Regions from separate parts of the Nonomuraea sp. NPDC049504 genome, predicted to be linked through region 2. Evidence: riboswitches for the same ligand, from Rfam matches in the RefSeq annotation. Region 2 holds a riboswitch; each other region holds the start of a gene.
What was found. Region 2 has a riboswitch for thiamine pyrophosphate ahead of AB0K28_RS12450 (cytosine permease). Riboswitches for the same ligand answer to the same signal wherever they lie in the genome.
Positions count from the first base shown of each region.

Region 1: it holds a riboswitch for thiamine pyrophosphate, as region 2 does, so the genes downstream of both, thiD (bifunctional hydroxymethylpyrimidine kinase/phosphomethylpyrimidine kinase) here and AB0K28_RS12450 (cytosine permease) in region 2, are expected to answer to the same signal.
Region 3: it holds a riboswitch for thiamine pyrophosphate, as region 2 does, so the genes downstream of both, AB0K28_RS49305 (FAD-dependent oxidoreductase) here and AB0K28_RS12450 (cytosine permease) in region 2, are expected to answer to the same signal.
Region 4: it holds a riboswitch for thiamine pyrophosphate, as region 2 does, so the genes downstream of both, thiC (phosphomethylpyrimidine synthase ThiC) here and AB0K28_RS12450 (cytosine permease) in region 2, are expected to answer to the same signal.

Region 1 is NZ_JBFAPT010000021.1:31,029-34,674, reverse strand. Features, by position in the region: gene AB0K28_RS33745 (M28 family peptidase) at 1-196, shown strand, start outside; gene AB0K28_RS33740 (ATP-dependent DNA ligase) at 416-1,360, opposite strand; TPP riboswitch at 1,418-1,513, shown strand; gene thiD (bifunctional hydroxymethylpyrimidine kinase/phosphomethylpyrimidine kinase) at 1,501-2,310, shown strand; gene AB0K28_RS33730 (TenA family protein) at 2,341-3,015, shown strand; gene AB0K28_RS33725 (carbon starvation CstA family protein) at 3,019-3,646, opposite strand, start outside.
Region 2 is NZ_JBFAPT010000005.1:219,311-222,956, forward strand. Features, by position in the region: gene AB0K28_RS12450 (cytosine permease) at 1-1,123, opposite strand, end outside; TPP riboswitch at 1,113-1,228, opposite strand; gene AB0K28_RS12455 (rhodanese-like domain-containing protein) at 1,282-1,605, opposite strand; gene AB0K28_RS12460 (DNA-formamidopyrimidine glycosylase family protein) at 1,651-2,529, opposite strand; gene AB0K28_RS12465 (GPP34 family phosphoprotein) at 2,599-3,219, shown strand; gene AB0K28_RS12470 (LCP family protein) at 3,226-3,646, opposite strand, start outside.
Region 3 is NZ_JBFAPT010000052.1:6,225-9,870, forward strand. Features, by position in the region: gene thiE (thiamine phosphate synthase) at 1-214, opposite strand, end outside; gene AB0K28_RS49295 (Rv2175c family DNA-binding protein) at 192-566, opposite strand; gene AB0K28_RS49300 (FAD-dependent oxidoreductase) at 597-1,766, opposite strand; TPP riboswitch at 1,820-1,936, shown strand; gene AB0K28_RS49305 (FAD-dependent oxidoreductase) at 1,927-3,105, shown strand; gene thiS (sulfur carrier protein ThiS) at 3,102-3,302, shown strand; gene AB0K28_RS49315 (thiazole synthase) at 3,343-3,646, shown strand, end outside.
Region 4 is NZ_JBFAPT010000002.1:634,942-638,587, reverse strand. Features, by position in the region: gene AB0K28_RS06135 (SDR family oxidoreductase) at 1-407, shown strand, start outside; gene thiC (phosphomethylpyrimidine synthase ThiC) at 432-1,976, opposite strand; TPP riboswitch at 1,969-2,081, opposite strand; gene AB0K28_RS06125 (hypothetical protein) at 2,172-2,522, shown strand; gene AB0K28_RS06120 (universal stress protein) at 2,532-3,371, shown strand; gene AB0K28_RS06115 (cellulose binding domain-containing protein) at 3,480-3,646, shown strand, end outside.

The DNA.
Region 1 (3,646 bases), on a different contig from region 2:
CGTCGTCGGCAGCACCACGACGACCGTGCTCGACCAGCCCGGCGCCGCCACCAACCGCAACGGCGCCTGGACCACCGCGACGGCGAGCCTGAACGCCTACGCGGGCCAGACCGTCCGCATCCTCATCGACGCCGCCGACGCCTCAGGCGCCTCCCTCGTGGAGGCCGGCGTGGACGACGTCACCATCACCCGCTGACCGCGACCGGGGCGAGACTGCTCTCGCCCCGGCGAAGCGGGCTACGGGGCGGGCTACGGGGCAGTGCGTGGCGGTGCGTGGCGGGATGCCGCGCACGTCGAAGGCCAAGCGAGCCGTCGAGCGCCCTCCGCGCCGGTGAAGACTGCCGCCGGCCGGGATGCCGGCCGGGATGCCGGCCGCGCCGCCAGCCGCGGGCGGGCGGCCCGGCGCGGCGGGCGGCTAATCGGCGCGGCGGGCGCGGGCGCGGCGCTTGCCCTCGTGCATCGCCTGCACGCGCGCCACCGGGATCGTGTGCCCCTCCTCGACGAGGTCGGCGGGCAGCGCCTGCGGCGCCGGCATGTGCTCGGCCCACGGGTCGCCCTCACCCAGCCGCTCGACAGCGGTGCGGATGGTGAACTCGCCAGGCCGGACGCCGTCGAGCTCGTCCCACGCCACGGGGAACGAGACGGGCACGCCGGGCCGGATCCGCGGGCTGTAGGCGGCCGCCACCGTCGCGCCGCCCGCCCGCGTGGAGTCGAGGAACACCTTGCCCTCGCGGTCCTCCCTGATGAACGCGGTGGTGGCCAGCGAAGGGTCCAGCCGCTCGGCGCGGGCGGCCAGCGCCCGGGTGGCGGCGGCCAGGTCGTCCATCGCGGTGCCCGGCACGACGGGCACGAACACGTGCACCCCCTTGGCCCCGCTGGTCTTGACGGCCCCGGCCAGCCCGCAGTCGGCGAGCGCCTGCCTGACGAGGTGCGCGCCCCGGACGGCCGGCGCGAAGGAGTCATGCTCGGGCGGGTCGAGGTCGAGCACCATGTGCGTGGGGTGCTCACCGGCGTAGAGCGCCGGGTGGTATTCGACGGCCCGCTGGTTGGCGAACCAGAGCAGCGTCCTGCGGTCGTCGCACAGCGCGTACGTGACCTGCCGCCGCGAGGAGTCCGCCCACACGGTCACCGACCGCACCCAGTCGGGAGCGTATTTGGGCAGGTTCTTCTGCATGAACGGCTCCTGCCCTGGGCGTACCCGGATGACCGAGAGCGGCCGGTCGCGCAGCACGGGCACCATCCGGCCCGCGACCGCGTCGAGGTAGTCGACCAGGTCCCGTTTCGTGGCGTCGGCGCCGTCGAAGAGGGGCTGGTCGAGGTTGGTCAGGGAGACCCCGTCGCGCGTCTCGTCAGCGGCCACCCGCCCTACGATGCCCACACTCGAACGTGTGGTCAACAACCCGGCCTGTTAGAGTGAGCCGTTGACGCGGGGTGCCCGGAAAGCCGGGCTGAGATCACACCCGTCGAACCTGATCTAGTTCGCACTAGCGAAGGGACGTCATGGCAGCGAACGCCGTACCCAAGGTCCTGACCATCGCGGGCACCGACCCGAGTGGCGGGGCCGGCATCCAGGGCGACCTCAAGACCTTCTCCGCGCTCGGCGCGTACGGCATGACGGTCGTCACCGCGCTCGTGGCGCAGACCACGACGGGCGTGACCGGCATCCACGAGGTGCCGGCCGCGTTCGTGGCCCAGCAGCTCGACACCCTGCTCACCGACGTGCCCGCCGACGCCGTGAAGATCGGCATGCTGGGCGACGCCGACCTGATCAAGGCGGTGGCGGCGGCGCTCGACACGTACCGGCCGCCTCATGTCGTGCTCGACCCCGTCATGGTCGCCAAGAGCGGCGACCGGCTGCTGCCCGCCGACGCGGTGAGCGAGCTGCGCCGCACGCTGCTGCCGCGCGCCGACCTCATCACCCCCAATCTGCCCGAGGCGGCCGACCTGCTCGGCGAGCCGCAGGCGAGCGGGCTGCCCGAGATGCACGCGCAGGCGGCCAGGCTGCGCGCGCTCGGCGCCCGGCAGGTGCTGCTCAAGGGCGGCCACCTCGACGGCGACACCTGCGTCGATGTGCTGGCCACCCCCGAGGGCACGATCGAGCTGGCCGCGCCGCGGGTGCCGACACGCAACACCCATGGCACGGGCTGCACGCTGTCCTCGGCGATCGCGGCGCTGCGGCCCCGCCACGACGACTGGCCGAGTGCGGTGCGCGCCGCGAAGGACTACCTGACGCAGGCGTTGCGCGCCGCCGACTCGCTGGGGGTCGGCCACGGCCACGGCCCCGTCCACCACTTCCACAACGCCTGGTAACCCCGCCCCCTTCTTCGCGAAAGAGACGCGATGTTCTGCGATGACATCTGGCAGCGCACGTCCGAGCTGATGCGCGCCATCCACGAGCACCCCTTCGTGACGGCACTCGGCGACGGCTCGCTCGACCGTGAGACGTTCGCCTTCTACATGGTGCAGGACGCCCGCTACCTCGAGGCGTTCTCGAAGGCGCTGGCGGCCGCCTCGGTCCGCGCCGACGACTCCGACGAGGCGGCGTTCTGGGCCATGAGCGCGCACACCGCGCTGGTCGCCGAGCGCGAGCTGCACTCCGGCTACATCGAGGAGCTGGGCGCGGCCGTCAAGGGCATCGTGACCTCGCCGACGTGCCTGGCGTACTCGTCGTTCCTGCAGGCCACGGCCCTGTCGGCGCCCTACCCGGTGATCGCGGCGGCGGTGCTGCCGTGCTTCTGGATCTACCAGGACGTCGGCACCGCGCTGCTCGCCAAGGCCGGCGACGACCCCGCGCACCCGTACGCGAAGTGGATCTCCACCTACTCCGACCCCGGGTTCGCCGCCTCCGTCGAGCGGGCCAAGGCCATCACCGACCGGCTCGCCGCCGCCTCCCTCCCTGACACCCGTGAGGCGATGGCGCAGGCGTACGGGCGGGCGGCGGCGTACGAGTGGATGTTCTGGGACAGCGCGTGGCGGCGCGAGGGCTGGCCCACGGCCGCCTGGCTCGCCCCCTGACCGTCACGGCGACTTCGCCATCAGCTCCTTCTCCTCGCGGGTGGCGATGAGCCCCGACGGCGCCACGATCGTCGACTCCTGGAACGGCGCCTCCGTGTCGGGCAGCGGCTCGCGCAGCCGGATCGCCTTGATCCAGATGCGGGCGGCGTCGATGAGGACCACGATGATCAGCACGGCGAAGAGCGCGGCCAGCACGCCGTCCACGGTCGAGTTGATGACGATCTGCCGCATCGCGTCCTCCGTCCTGGCGGGCGCGAGCAGCTCGCCCTGGTCGAGCGCGGCCTGGTAGCGGTCGCGCTGGGCGAAGAAGCCGAGCTTCGGGTCGGCGGAGAACACCTTCTGCCAGCTCGCGGTGAGCGTGACGGCGACGTCCCAGGCCAGCGGGACGCCCGTCACCCACGCCCACTTGAGCCGGCCGCTCTTGATCAGCAGCGTGGTGGCCACGGTGAGCGCGACGGCGGCGAGCAGCTGGTTCGCGATGCCGAACAGCGGGAAGAGCTGGTTGATGCCGCCGAGCGGGTCGTTGACGCCCTGGTAGAGGAAGTAGCCCCAGGCCGCCACCACGACGGCGCTGGTCGCGACGAGCCCGGGCCACCAGCTCACCCGGGAGATCGGCTTCCACAGGTTGCCG
Region 2 (3,646 bases):
TTGACCAGCGCGACGGTGCGTCCTCGGCGGTGTTCCAGCCCTCGCCGCGGCGCAGCACGAAGTAGTCGACCGCGAGCACCGCGAACATCGGCACGAACACGGCGCCGATCACGCCGAGGAACACGCCGTAGGAGTTGACGTCCGCGAAGAGCGCGATCACGACCGTCACCACGCCGATGGCGGTCGAGAGGATCCGGCGGTCCACCCGCGGCATGAGGTTCTGCAGCGACATGGTGGTGGAGTAGACGTTGGCGAAGGACTGGTCGGTCTCGCGCAGCACCAGGATGCCGAAGAACAGCGCGCCCAGCGGCACCGCCACGAACGGCGTGAAGACCGACGTCGCGTCGGCCAGCACGCCGTCGGCGCCCGCCAGGGCCACCGCGTAGACGCCGAGCCCCAGGCAGGCCACCTGGGCCAGCGTGTAGCCGCCGACCACGCCGGTGAACGCGGCGCGTCCCGACCGCGAGTGGCGGGCGAAGTCGGCCGCCATCGGCACCCACGACACCGACAGCGCGATCACGTAGTCGACGGCGGCGGGGAAGGCCGTCCAGCTCCCGCCCTCGGGTGAGGGGGCCTCGCGCAGGAAGAACACCGCGAACCAGACCATCGCCACGATGACGCCGACGGTGACGTAGCGGCGCAGCAGCCGGATCGAGCCGAGCGGCCAGACGGTCAGCGCCGCCGTCAGGACGCCCGCGACGAGCACCCACACCTGGTACGGCACCGACGGGAAGATCGCGCCGGCCCCCTTGGCGATCACCCACAGCTCGAAGGCCCCCCAGCCGATCATCTGGATGATGTTCAGCAAGGTCGGGACGTAGGAGATCCTGGCCCCGAACAGCCCGCGCAGCAGCACCATGGCCGGCTTGCCGGTGCGCGTGCCCGGGATGGCCGACAGGCCCACCATGGCGGTGCCGATCAGGCTGCCCACCACGGTGGCGACCAGCGCCGCCGCGAGAGTGAGCGGCGCATTGCCCAGCGGGTCGAGCAGCAGCAGCGCTCCGGAGAAGCCGAGGAGGCTGACCCCGAGGTTGGCCCAGAGCGCGCCCTGATCGAGCACGCCCAGGGTCTTGGGCGCCTCGCCTTCGAGGGTCAGCGGAACTTCTTCGACGCCGTGCGACATCGCACACTCCCTACGCCGGCATTACCCGGACAGGTTCAGGCGGTCGGCAGCGGATGCATTGCTGCCCTCTCAGCCCGGCGACCCCGAGCTCCCGCGACGATCTGTAGTTTGCGCCCTTATCTTGCCTTAGAGAGGGTCAAATCGCCATAGTGGGCGACTTACGCCACAAAAGGCTCCTGGCCCGTCTCGCTGACCATCGGCTTCTGCGCGGCCTCCCACGACTGCATGCCGCCGCCGACGTTGACCGCCTCGCGTCCGAGCTGGTTGAGCCACGCGGCGACCTGCAGCGACCGGCCGCCCACCCGGCAGACGACATAGACCGTGCGGTCGCCGGGGACCTCCTCCACCCGGCCCTGGATCTGCGTCATGGGGATGTGGACGGCCTGCGGCGCGTGGCCCGCCAGCCATTCGTCCTGCTCGCGGACGTCGAGCAGGTAAGCGTCTGCGGGCACGGCACTGGCCTCGATCTCAGGAACGGTCATGACTCCATCATGGCGTGCCCGAAGCCGTGCACCGGACGCCCGCACCTACTTGAGCAGCTTGGACAGGCGGCGGTCGGCCAGCGGCTTGCCGCCGGTCTGGCAGGTCGGGCAGTACTGCAGCGAGGAGTCGGCGAACGAGACCTCCCTGATCGTGTCGCCGCACACGTCGCACGGCTGCCCCGCACGGTTGTGCACCCGCAGCCCCGACTTCTTCTCCGCCTTGAGATCCTTGGCCGCGAGCCCGTGCGCGCGCTCGACCGCGTCGCGCAGCGTGGTCACGATGGCCTCGTGCAGGTCGGCGAGCTGCGCGTCGGTCAGCGTCGCGGCGATCTTGAAGGGCGACATCTTGGCGGCGTGCAGCACCTCGTCGGAGTAGGCGTTGCCGATGCCGGCGATCACCTTCTGGTCGCGCAGCAGGCCCTTGATCTGGGTGCGCTTGCCGCCCACGATGCGCTTGAGCGCCTCGACGGTGAACGACTCGGCCATCGGGTCGGGGCCGAGGGCGGCGATGCCGGGCACCTCGTCCGGATTTTTCGTGACATAGACGGCGAGGCGCTTCTGTGTCCCCGCCTCCGTCAGCTCGAACCCGGGCGCCAGCCCCTCGTCGTCGGGCGCCAGCCGCACGCGTACGGCCAGCGGCCCCTTCCCCGGCCGCACCGGCTTGGCCCCCGACAGGTCGTCGCGCCAGCGCAGCCACCCGGCGCGGGCCAGGTGGATGATCAGATGCAGCCCGTCGCAGTCGAGGTCGAGGAACTTGCCGTGCCTGCTCACACCGGTGACGGTCAGCCCGCCGAGCGAGGTGACGGGCGGGTCGAACGTCTTGAGCGCCTGGATGGCCACCACGTCGATCCCCGCGATCGCGCGGCCCACGGCCCGCTCACGCAGGAAGTGGGTGAGCGACTCGACTTCGGGAAGTTCGGGCATGCCCCCAGAGTACGGCCCGCACGGAACTGTCCCCAGAACGGGAGCCATCGGGTCGTTAAGGTCAAGTGCATGACCGTGACGATCGCAGAAGAGCTCCTCCTCCTGGCACTCAGCGAGGACAAAGGCAAGCTCCTCATCAACGCGGCCACGCTCGACCTGGCGCTCTCCGGCGGCATCCTGGCCGAGCTGGCGTTGGCCGGCCGCGTCACCAAGGACGGCAAGAAGCTGGCCGTCGCCACGCCCGACCCCGTCGGCGACCGGGAGCTGGACGCCGCGCTGGAACGCATCGCGAACGACAAGGCGCGCACCCCGGAGTGGTGGGTGCGCAAGCTGCAGACGGACGACCTGCGCGACCGCCTGCTCACCCGCCTGGCCAACACCGGCGTGCTGGCCAGAGAGCGCACCAAGGCGCTCGGCATCTTCACGGTCACCCGCTGGCCCGAGCTGGACTCCGCCGTCGAGGCCGACATCAGGGAGCGGATGACGGCCGTGCTCGCGGGCGCCACCCCCGACCCCCGCACGACCGCCCTGATCGCGCTGGCCAAGGCGGCCGGGCTCGACCGCAAGGCGTTCCCCGACGCCGGCAAGGCCCGCGTCAAGGAGCTCGCCAAGGGCGACTGGGTGGCGGACGCGGTGGCCCGCGCCATCGCCGACATGAACGCCGCCGTCGTGGTCACCACCGTGACGTGAGGCCCGTCAGCCGGCGTCCACGACGTCCTTGGGCACCGGCTTGTCCTCCTTCAGCGCGTTGAACAGCGCGAGCGCCTTCGTCCTGTCCCACTTCACCGCGTCACCGCTGGCCACGCGCTCGGTGCCGCCGAACGGCACCACCGTCGTCACCGGGCTGTCGCCCATGGCGAGCCCCAGCGACAGCATGTTGAACGCCCCGGTGCTCGAGTCGACCTCGACCGCGTCGGTCGCGCTCGCGGCCAGCGGGATCGCGGTGAACGGGTTGAGCAGCACCCCGGGGCTCGCGGCCTTCTTCACGACCGCGCTGAGGAACTGCCGCTGCCGCTTGGTCCGCTCGAAGTCGGGCAGCGCGCCGCCCTTGCGGGTGCGTACGTAGCCGAGCGCCTGTGAGCCGGTGAGCACCTGGGTGCCCTTCTTCAGCTTGAGC
Region 3 (3,646 bases), on a different contig from region 2:
TGACAGCGAGCAGTTTTCCGTGCCGGTCACAGGCGTCGCGGAAGACGTCGAGGAGGGCGAGTTCTTCGCGTGCCTCCAGGCCCTTCTCCCGCAGCTGGATGATGTCCACACCGCCGGCCAGCACCGCGTCGAGGAACTCCGCCAGATCGCCGCGGTCGCGGCGGCCGTCTGTGCAGAGATAGAGGCGGGCTTCAGAAAGCGAGGGCTTGGGCACGCCGCTTGACCTCTGTGTGACGGCCCGCCCTGATCGCCTCGATGGGCGAGCCTGGCAGTGACTCGTCGGGGGTGAAGAGCCAGCGCAGCGCCTCGACGTCGTCGTAGCCGGCGTCCTGGAGCACGGTGAGCGTGCCTGGCAGGCCCTTCATCACGTCCTTTCCGTCGAGGAACACCGCGGGCACCTGTGGCCCGCCGCTGCCACGGCGCACGCCGAGCAGCTTGTGGTCCTTCAGGAGTTGCTTGGCCCGCCCGATCGAGAGATCGAGGCGTGAGGCCACTTCGGGGAGGGTGAGCCACTCGTCGACGAGCTGGTCGGTCTCCCGGTCGATCTGTGCAACAGAAAGCGTCACGAAACCACAACTACCACATGCCGTCCTTGCTCAAACAACACAATCTCGTAGGGCCACTTGTGGATCTACCAGGCGTTCCGTGTCCAGCCGGTGACCCGCCTCGATGATGCGCCGGCCCTGCACGAGATCGCGCGGCCGGTCCACGGCCAGCACCGCGGCAAGCCTATCGTCCGCCGTGAGCCAGACGGCCGACCACTTGCCCTCGGGCTCGCCCCGGTGCACGATCCGCTCGCCCGACGCGTGGTGGCCGGCGTATTGGAGCATGTGGCCGAACTGCTCCGACCAGAAGTACGGCACCGGGTCGTAGACCGCCTCCTCCCCCATCAGCGTCGCGGCGGCGACCTCGGGGGCGTTGATCGCGGTGTCCCAGTGCTCGACCCTGAGGCGGGCGCCCCAGCGGCGCGACCACCAGGCGGCGCAGTCGCCCACCGCGACCACGCCGGGCAGCGAGGTGCGCAGGTGCTCGTCGGTGACGACGCCGTTGTGCAGGTCGATGTCGGCGTCGGCCAGCCACTCGACGGCCGGGCGCACGCCGATGCCGGTGACGACGACGTGGGACTCGACGAACTCGCCGCCCACCAGGCGGACGCCGCCCTCGTCGACCGACTCGACCATGGTGCCGAGGCGCAGGTCGATGCCGTCGTACCAGGGGATCGTGCGGGCGCCGAGCTCCGTGCCAATCGCGCTGGCGAGCGGGGCCTGGGCGGCCTCGATGACCGTCACCGCGCAGCCCGCGCGGCGGGCCGCCGTCGCCACCTCGGCGCCGATCCAGCCCGCGCCGATGACCGTGACCCGCGCGCCCGGGACGAGCATCACGCGCAGCTCGTGGGCGTCGTCGAGGGTGCGCAGGACGTGCTGAGGGCCGTCGCCCGGCAGCCTGATCGGGTCGGCGCCGGTCGCGATGACCAGGCCGTCGTAGTCGAGCTCGCCCTCGGTGGTCTCCACGACGCCCGCGCGCAGCGACTTCGCCGCGACCCCTGGACGGAAGTCGACCTGGAGCCGCTCGAGGTCGGTGTCGATGAAGCTGGTGTCGGCGTCGCCCTTGAGCACCGCCTTCGACAGCGGCGGGCGGTCGTAGGGGCGATGGCGCTCCTGGCCCAGCAGCGTCAGGCGACCGGCATAGCCGCGCCCGCGCAGGGCCTCCACCGTGCGCACTCCCGACAGTCCCGCTCCCACCACCACGACATGCTCCACGGTCATGACCATAACGGGGGCGGTGCGTGGACCCGGCACCGAGGCCGTAGGCTGTGGACGGAAAGACGCGCGGGAGTCCGGCCGTGACCGGGCTGAGAGGAAGGCTGCAGCGGGCCTTCGACCGCAAGACACCTGATCCGGATCATGCCGGCGAAGGGAGCGGATCATGGATGTGATCGTGGGCGGCGGGGTCGTCGGGCTGTCCGTGGCCTGGCGGCTGGCGCGCGAGGGGCGGCCGGTCACCGTCGTCGACCCGGCACCCGCCTCCGGGGCCTCCCACGCGGCCGCCGGGATGCTGGCGCCGGTCAGCGAGGTCACCTACACCGAGGCGCCGCTGCTGCGGCTGGGCGTCGCGGCCCTGCGCCGCTGGCCCGCCTTCGCCAGCGCCCTGGCCGAGGACGCCGCCCTTCCACCCGCTGGGCCCGAAGAGGTGGGCGGGCTGGATCTGCGGGCCGAGGGGACGCTGGACGTGGCGTTCGGGGCCGATGACATGGCGGCGCTCGATGAGCTGGCCGCGTTCATGGAGAAGCTGGACCTGCCGGTCGAGCGGCTGACCGGGCGCGAGTGCCGGCGGCTTGAGCCGATGCTGGCCCCGTCGGTGCGCGGCGGGCTGCTGGCGCCGGGCGACGCGTGGGTGAACCCGCGCCGGGTGACGGCGGCGCTGCTGGCCGCCCTGGAGCGGCGCGGCGTCCCCGTCGTGCGGGCCCGCGTGAGCGAGCTGGTCCGCACGGACGGCGCCGTCACCGGTGTCCGCCTCGCCGAGCCGCCCGCCGTACCCGGTGAAGGCCGCGGTTCCGCACCCCTCGCCGCCACGGGCGGACGAGCCGGAGGTGAGGTGCTGGCGGCCGGGCGGGTGGTGCTGGCGGCCGGGGCGTGGAGCGGTGAGCTGGCGGAGGTGCCGGTGCGGCCGGTCAAGGGCCAGATCATGCGCCTGCGCTCGCCGCAGCCGCTGCTCACCCGCTGCGTACGCGGCACCGTCCACGGCTCGCCGGTCTACCTCGTCCCCCGGGGCGACGGCGAGCTGGTGGTCGGCGCCACCCAGGAGGAGCTGGGCTACGACACGAGGGTGACCGCGGGCGGCCTGTACGAGCTGCTGCGCGACGCCAGGGAGCTGGTGCCCGGCGTCACCGAGCTGGAGGTCGCCGACGTGGTGGCGGGGCTGCGTCCCGGCACGCCCGACAACCTGCCGGTGATCGGTCCCGGCAGGACGCCGGGGCTGACGTACGCGACGGGACACCACCGGGGCGGGGTGCTGATGGCCCCGCTGACGGCGGCCATCCTGATGGGCGAGGAGAGCGAGCTGGCGGCCCTGTGCTCGCCGGGGAGGTTTCAGGAAATTTCATGATTATTACCATCAACGGGTCCGCGCACGAGCTGGCCGACGGCACCACCGTGGCGCAGGCCGTGCGTACGCTGACGACGGCCACCACCGGAGTGGCCGTGGCCGTGAACGACGAGGTGGTCACCCGCGGCGCCTGGGAGACGACGGCGCTCAGCGACCGTGACCGCGTGGAGGTGCTGACGGCGGTGCAAGGTGGATGAGCTGATCATCGCCGGCGAGAAGTTCTCCTCCCGGCTCATCATGGGCACCGGCGGCGCCCCTTCGCTGGAGGTGCTGGACCAGGCGCTGGCGGCGTCCGGCACCGAGCTGACCACGGTGGCGATGCGGCGGCTCGACCCCGCGGCCCGGGGTTCGGTGCTCGACGTGCTGCGTGCGCGCGGCATCAAGGTGCTGCCCAACACGGCGGGCTGCTTCACCGCGGGCGACGCCGTGCTGACGGCCCGGCTGGCCAGGGAGGCCCTGGGCACGAACTGGGTCAAGCTCGAAGTGATCGCCGACGAGCGCACGCTGCTGCCCGACCCGATCGAGACGTTCGACGCGGCGG
Region 4 (3,646 bases), on a different contig from region 2:
TCCACAGCTACTTCCGCGTCATGAAGGCCGCGCTCCCGCACCTGCGCGAGGGCGCGGCCATCATCAACACCTCGTCGATCAACGGCCTGCGCGGCAACAAGTCGCTCATCGACTACGCCGCCACGAAGGGCGCGATCAACGCCTTCACCTACTCCATGGCCCAGAACCTGGTCGAGCGGGGCATCCGGGTCAACGCGGTGGCGCCTGGCCCGGTGTGGACGCCGCTCATCCCGGCCACGATGCCGGAGGAGAAGGTGAAGAAGTTCGGCCAGCAGGTGCCGATGGGGCGACCCGCCCATCCGGACGAGATCGCCCCCTCGTACGTGTTCTTCGCCTCCGACCGGCTGTCCTCGTACTACACGGGCGAGGTGCTGGCCCCGATCGGCGGCGAGACGCTCCCCGGCTAGCCGCGGCCTGGGCACTTGGTGGCGTCACTCCACGTAGATCGTGCCGCCGAGGCGACGGAACTCGGCGGCCTTCTCCTCGAAACCGGCCCGCCTGATGTCGTGGCTGATCCGCATCGAGCAGAACTTGGGGCCGCACATCGAGCAGAAGTGCGCGGTCTTGGCGGGCGCGGCGGGCAGCGTCTCGTCGTGGAAGGCGCGGGCCGTGTCGGGGTCGAGCGAGAGGTCGAACTGGTCCTCCCAGCGGAACTCGAAGCGCGCGTCGGACAGCGCGTCGTCCCACTCCTGCGCCTTCGGGTGCCCCTTGGCCAGGTCAGCGGCGTGCGCGGCGATCTTGTACGTGATCACGCCGGTCTTCACGTCGTCCTTGTCCGGCAGGCCGAGGTGCTCCTTGGGGGTGACGTAGCAGAGCATGGCGGTGCCGAACCAGCCGATCATGGCGGCCCCGATGCCCGAGGTGATGTGGTCGTAGCCGGGCGCGACGTCGGTGACGAGCGGGCCGAGGGTGTAGAAGGGGGCGTCGTCGCACAGCTCGCGCTGCAGGTCGACGTTCTCCTTGATCTTGTGCATGGGCACGTGTCCAGGGCCCTCGATCATGACCTGCACGTCGTGCTCGCGCGCGATCACGGTCAGCTCGCCCAGCGTGCGCAGCTCGGCGAACTGGGCCTCGTCGTTGGCGTCGGCGATCGAACCGGGCCGCAGGCCGTCGCCGAGCGAGAACGACACGTCGTAGCGGGCCAGGATCTCGCACATCTCGGCGAAGTTCTCGTACAGGAAGCTCTCGCGGTGGTGCGCGAGGCACCAGGCGGCCATGATCGAGCCGCCGCGCGAGACGATGCCGGTCTTGCGGCGCACGGTGAGCGGCACGTGCGCGAGCCGCACGCCCGCGTGCACGGTCACGTAGTCCACGCCCTGCTCGCACTGCTCGATCAGGGTGTCGCGGAAGACCTCCCACGACAGCTCCTCCGGCCGGCCCTTGACCTTCTCCAGCGCCTGGTAGATCGGCACGGTGCCGACCGGGACCGGGGAGTTGCGCAGGATCCACTCGCGGGTCTCGTGGATGTCGTCGCCGGTGGACAGGTCCATGATCGTGTCGGCGCCCCAGCGGGTGGCCCAGGTCATCTTCTCGACCTCCTCCTCGATGGAGGAGGTGACCGCGGAGTTGCCGATGTTGGCGTTGATCTTCACGAGGAAGTTGCGGCCGATGATCATGGGCTCGGTCTCGGGGTGGTTGACGTTCGCGGGGATGATGGCCCGGCCGGCCGCGACCTCGTCCCGTACGAACTCCGGCGTGACGCCCTCGCGGACCGCGACGAACTCCATCTCCTTGGTCACCAGCCCGCGCCGCGCGCAGCCGACCTGGGTGACCGGGTGCCCGGCGGCCCGCCGCTCCTCGATCCACTCGGCCCGGCGGCGCGGCAGGCCCCGCCGCAGGTCGGGCTCGTAGGAGGGGTCGGTGTACGGGCCCGAGGTGTCGTACAGCGTCACCGCCGTGCCGTTCGACAGGTTCACCTGCCGCATCGGCACCCGCAGCTCGCCGCTGTAGATCTTGGAAAAGCGCGCGTCAGTCATCGCGCAAACTCCCTTCGCCGGCATTACCCGGAGCAGGTTCTGGCGGTCGGCGGCTGGCAGCCGTCCTCTCAGCCCGGTCTCCACCGGGCTCCCGCGTTGGACGGCGGTGATCGTACCCACGCGGGGCTGGATCCCAAACCAGGGCGAAAAGGTTTGGCGGGGCTTCTCAGCGGTACGGACCCCATCAGGGGAAACATGATGAGAATCGCCGCTGTCGCAGGACTACTCGTCGTGATGGCCGCATCCGGCGCCACCGCCGCCGCCGGGGACGGCATGCAACAGCACGAGGTCAGTCAGGAGCAGTTCGACACCCTGCTGGCCCAGTGCCGCTACTCCGATACCGGTAAGGCCAAGTGCCGCAAGAACGTCAGAGAGCTCTATCGCGTCGGCCGTACCGATCCGTCGCTCGACTGCCGTACCTACTCCGGCGTGACCGTCTGCGGCACGCTCAAGCTCAGCAAGGCGGAGCGCGCGTGCGTCCGCGACTCCGAGGCCGTGGGACTGTCGTTCCGCCGCGCCGAGGTGGAGTGCTACACCGCGTCCTGAGGAGCCGAGTTGATCATCGTAGGTGTGGACGGCTCCCGTGCCGGCCTGGAGGCGGCCGGCTGGGCCGCCACCGAGGCCGTGCTGCGCCAGGTTCCGCTGACCGTCGCGCACGTCGTGCCCAAGTGGGTGTGCGAGGAGGACCAGCCCGTCCGTTACGCCGAGGTGGCGCGGTGGATGCGCGAGGAAGCGCGCACCGTGCTCACCTCCGCCAAGGACCGCGCGCTGCGCGAGCGGCCCCAGGTGCGTGTGGAGACCGTCCTGCTCCCCGGCGATCCCCGCGCGGCCCTGCTCAAGGCCGCCGCCGACGCCGAGCTGCTGGTCGTCGGCAGCAGCGGCATCGGCGGCGTGCGCGGGCTGCTGGTCGGCTCGGTCGCGTACGGGGTCGTCGCGCACGCCGAGACGAACGTCGTCCTCGTCCGCGACCGCCCCGCCACGCCCGGCGAGGTGGTGGCGGGCACCGACCTGTCCGAGTGCGCCGAGCAGGCCCTGGAGTTCGCCTTCGCCGAGGCCGAGCTGCGCGGGGCGCGGCTGCGGGTGGTCCAGGCGTGGGCCTGGCCCCAGCCGGGCGGCTTCGGGCCGGCCGACCCCGAGAGCGAGCAGGGCCACCTGCGGGCGCTGCACGAGGCGCTGTCGCCGTACCGCGCCCGGCATCCCCGCGTCGAGGCCGTCGCCGAGATCGTGCACGGGCATCCCGTGGACGTGCTGAAGGAGGCGGCGGCCGGGGCCGAGCTGCTGGTGGTGGGCTCGCGCGGGCGCGGACAGCTCGCCGGCATGCTCATCGGATCCATCAGCCAGGCCATGCTGCACCATGCGCCCTGCCCGCTGGCGGTGGTACGCGCCGCCGCCTGAAAGTTACATGCGTCCCCGCAGCTCATGCCCGCGGTCCTGACCTTCAGCTTCCCCGTTCCGCCTGCCGCTCCTTACGATCTGCGCAGGCTGACGACGGGAGATCGGACGATGCGCGCAATCGGCGCCGTGCTGGCGGGGATGGTGACCGTGATCGCGGCCGTGCTGTTCGCGACGACGCCGGCCGAGGCGGCGGCCGTACGCATCATGCCGCTCGGCGACTCGATCACCGGCTCCCCCGGCTGCTGGCGGGCGATGCTGTGGAACCGGCTGCAGAG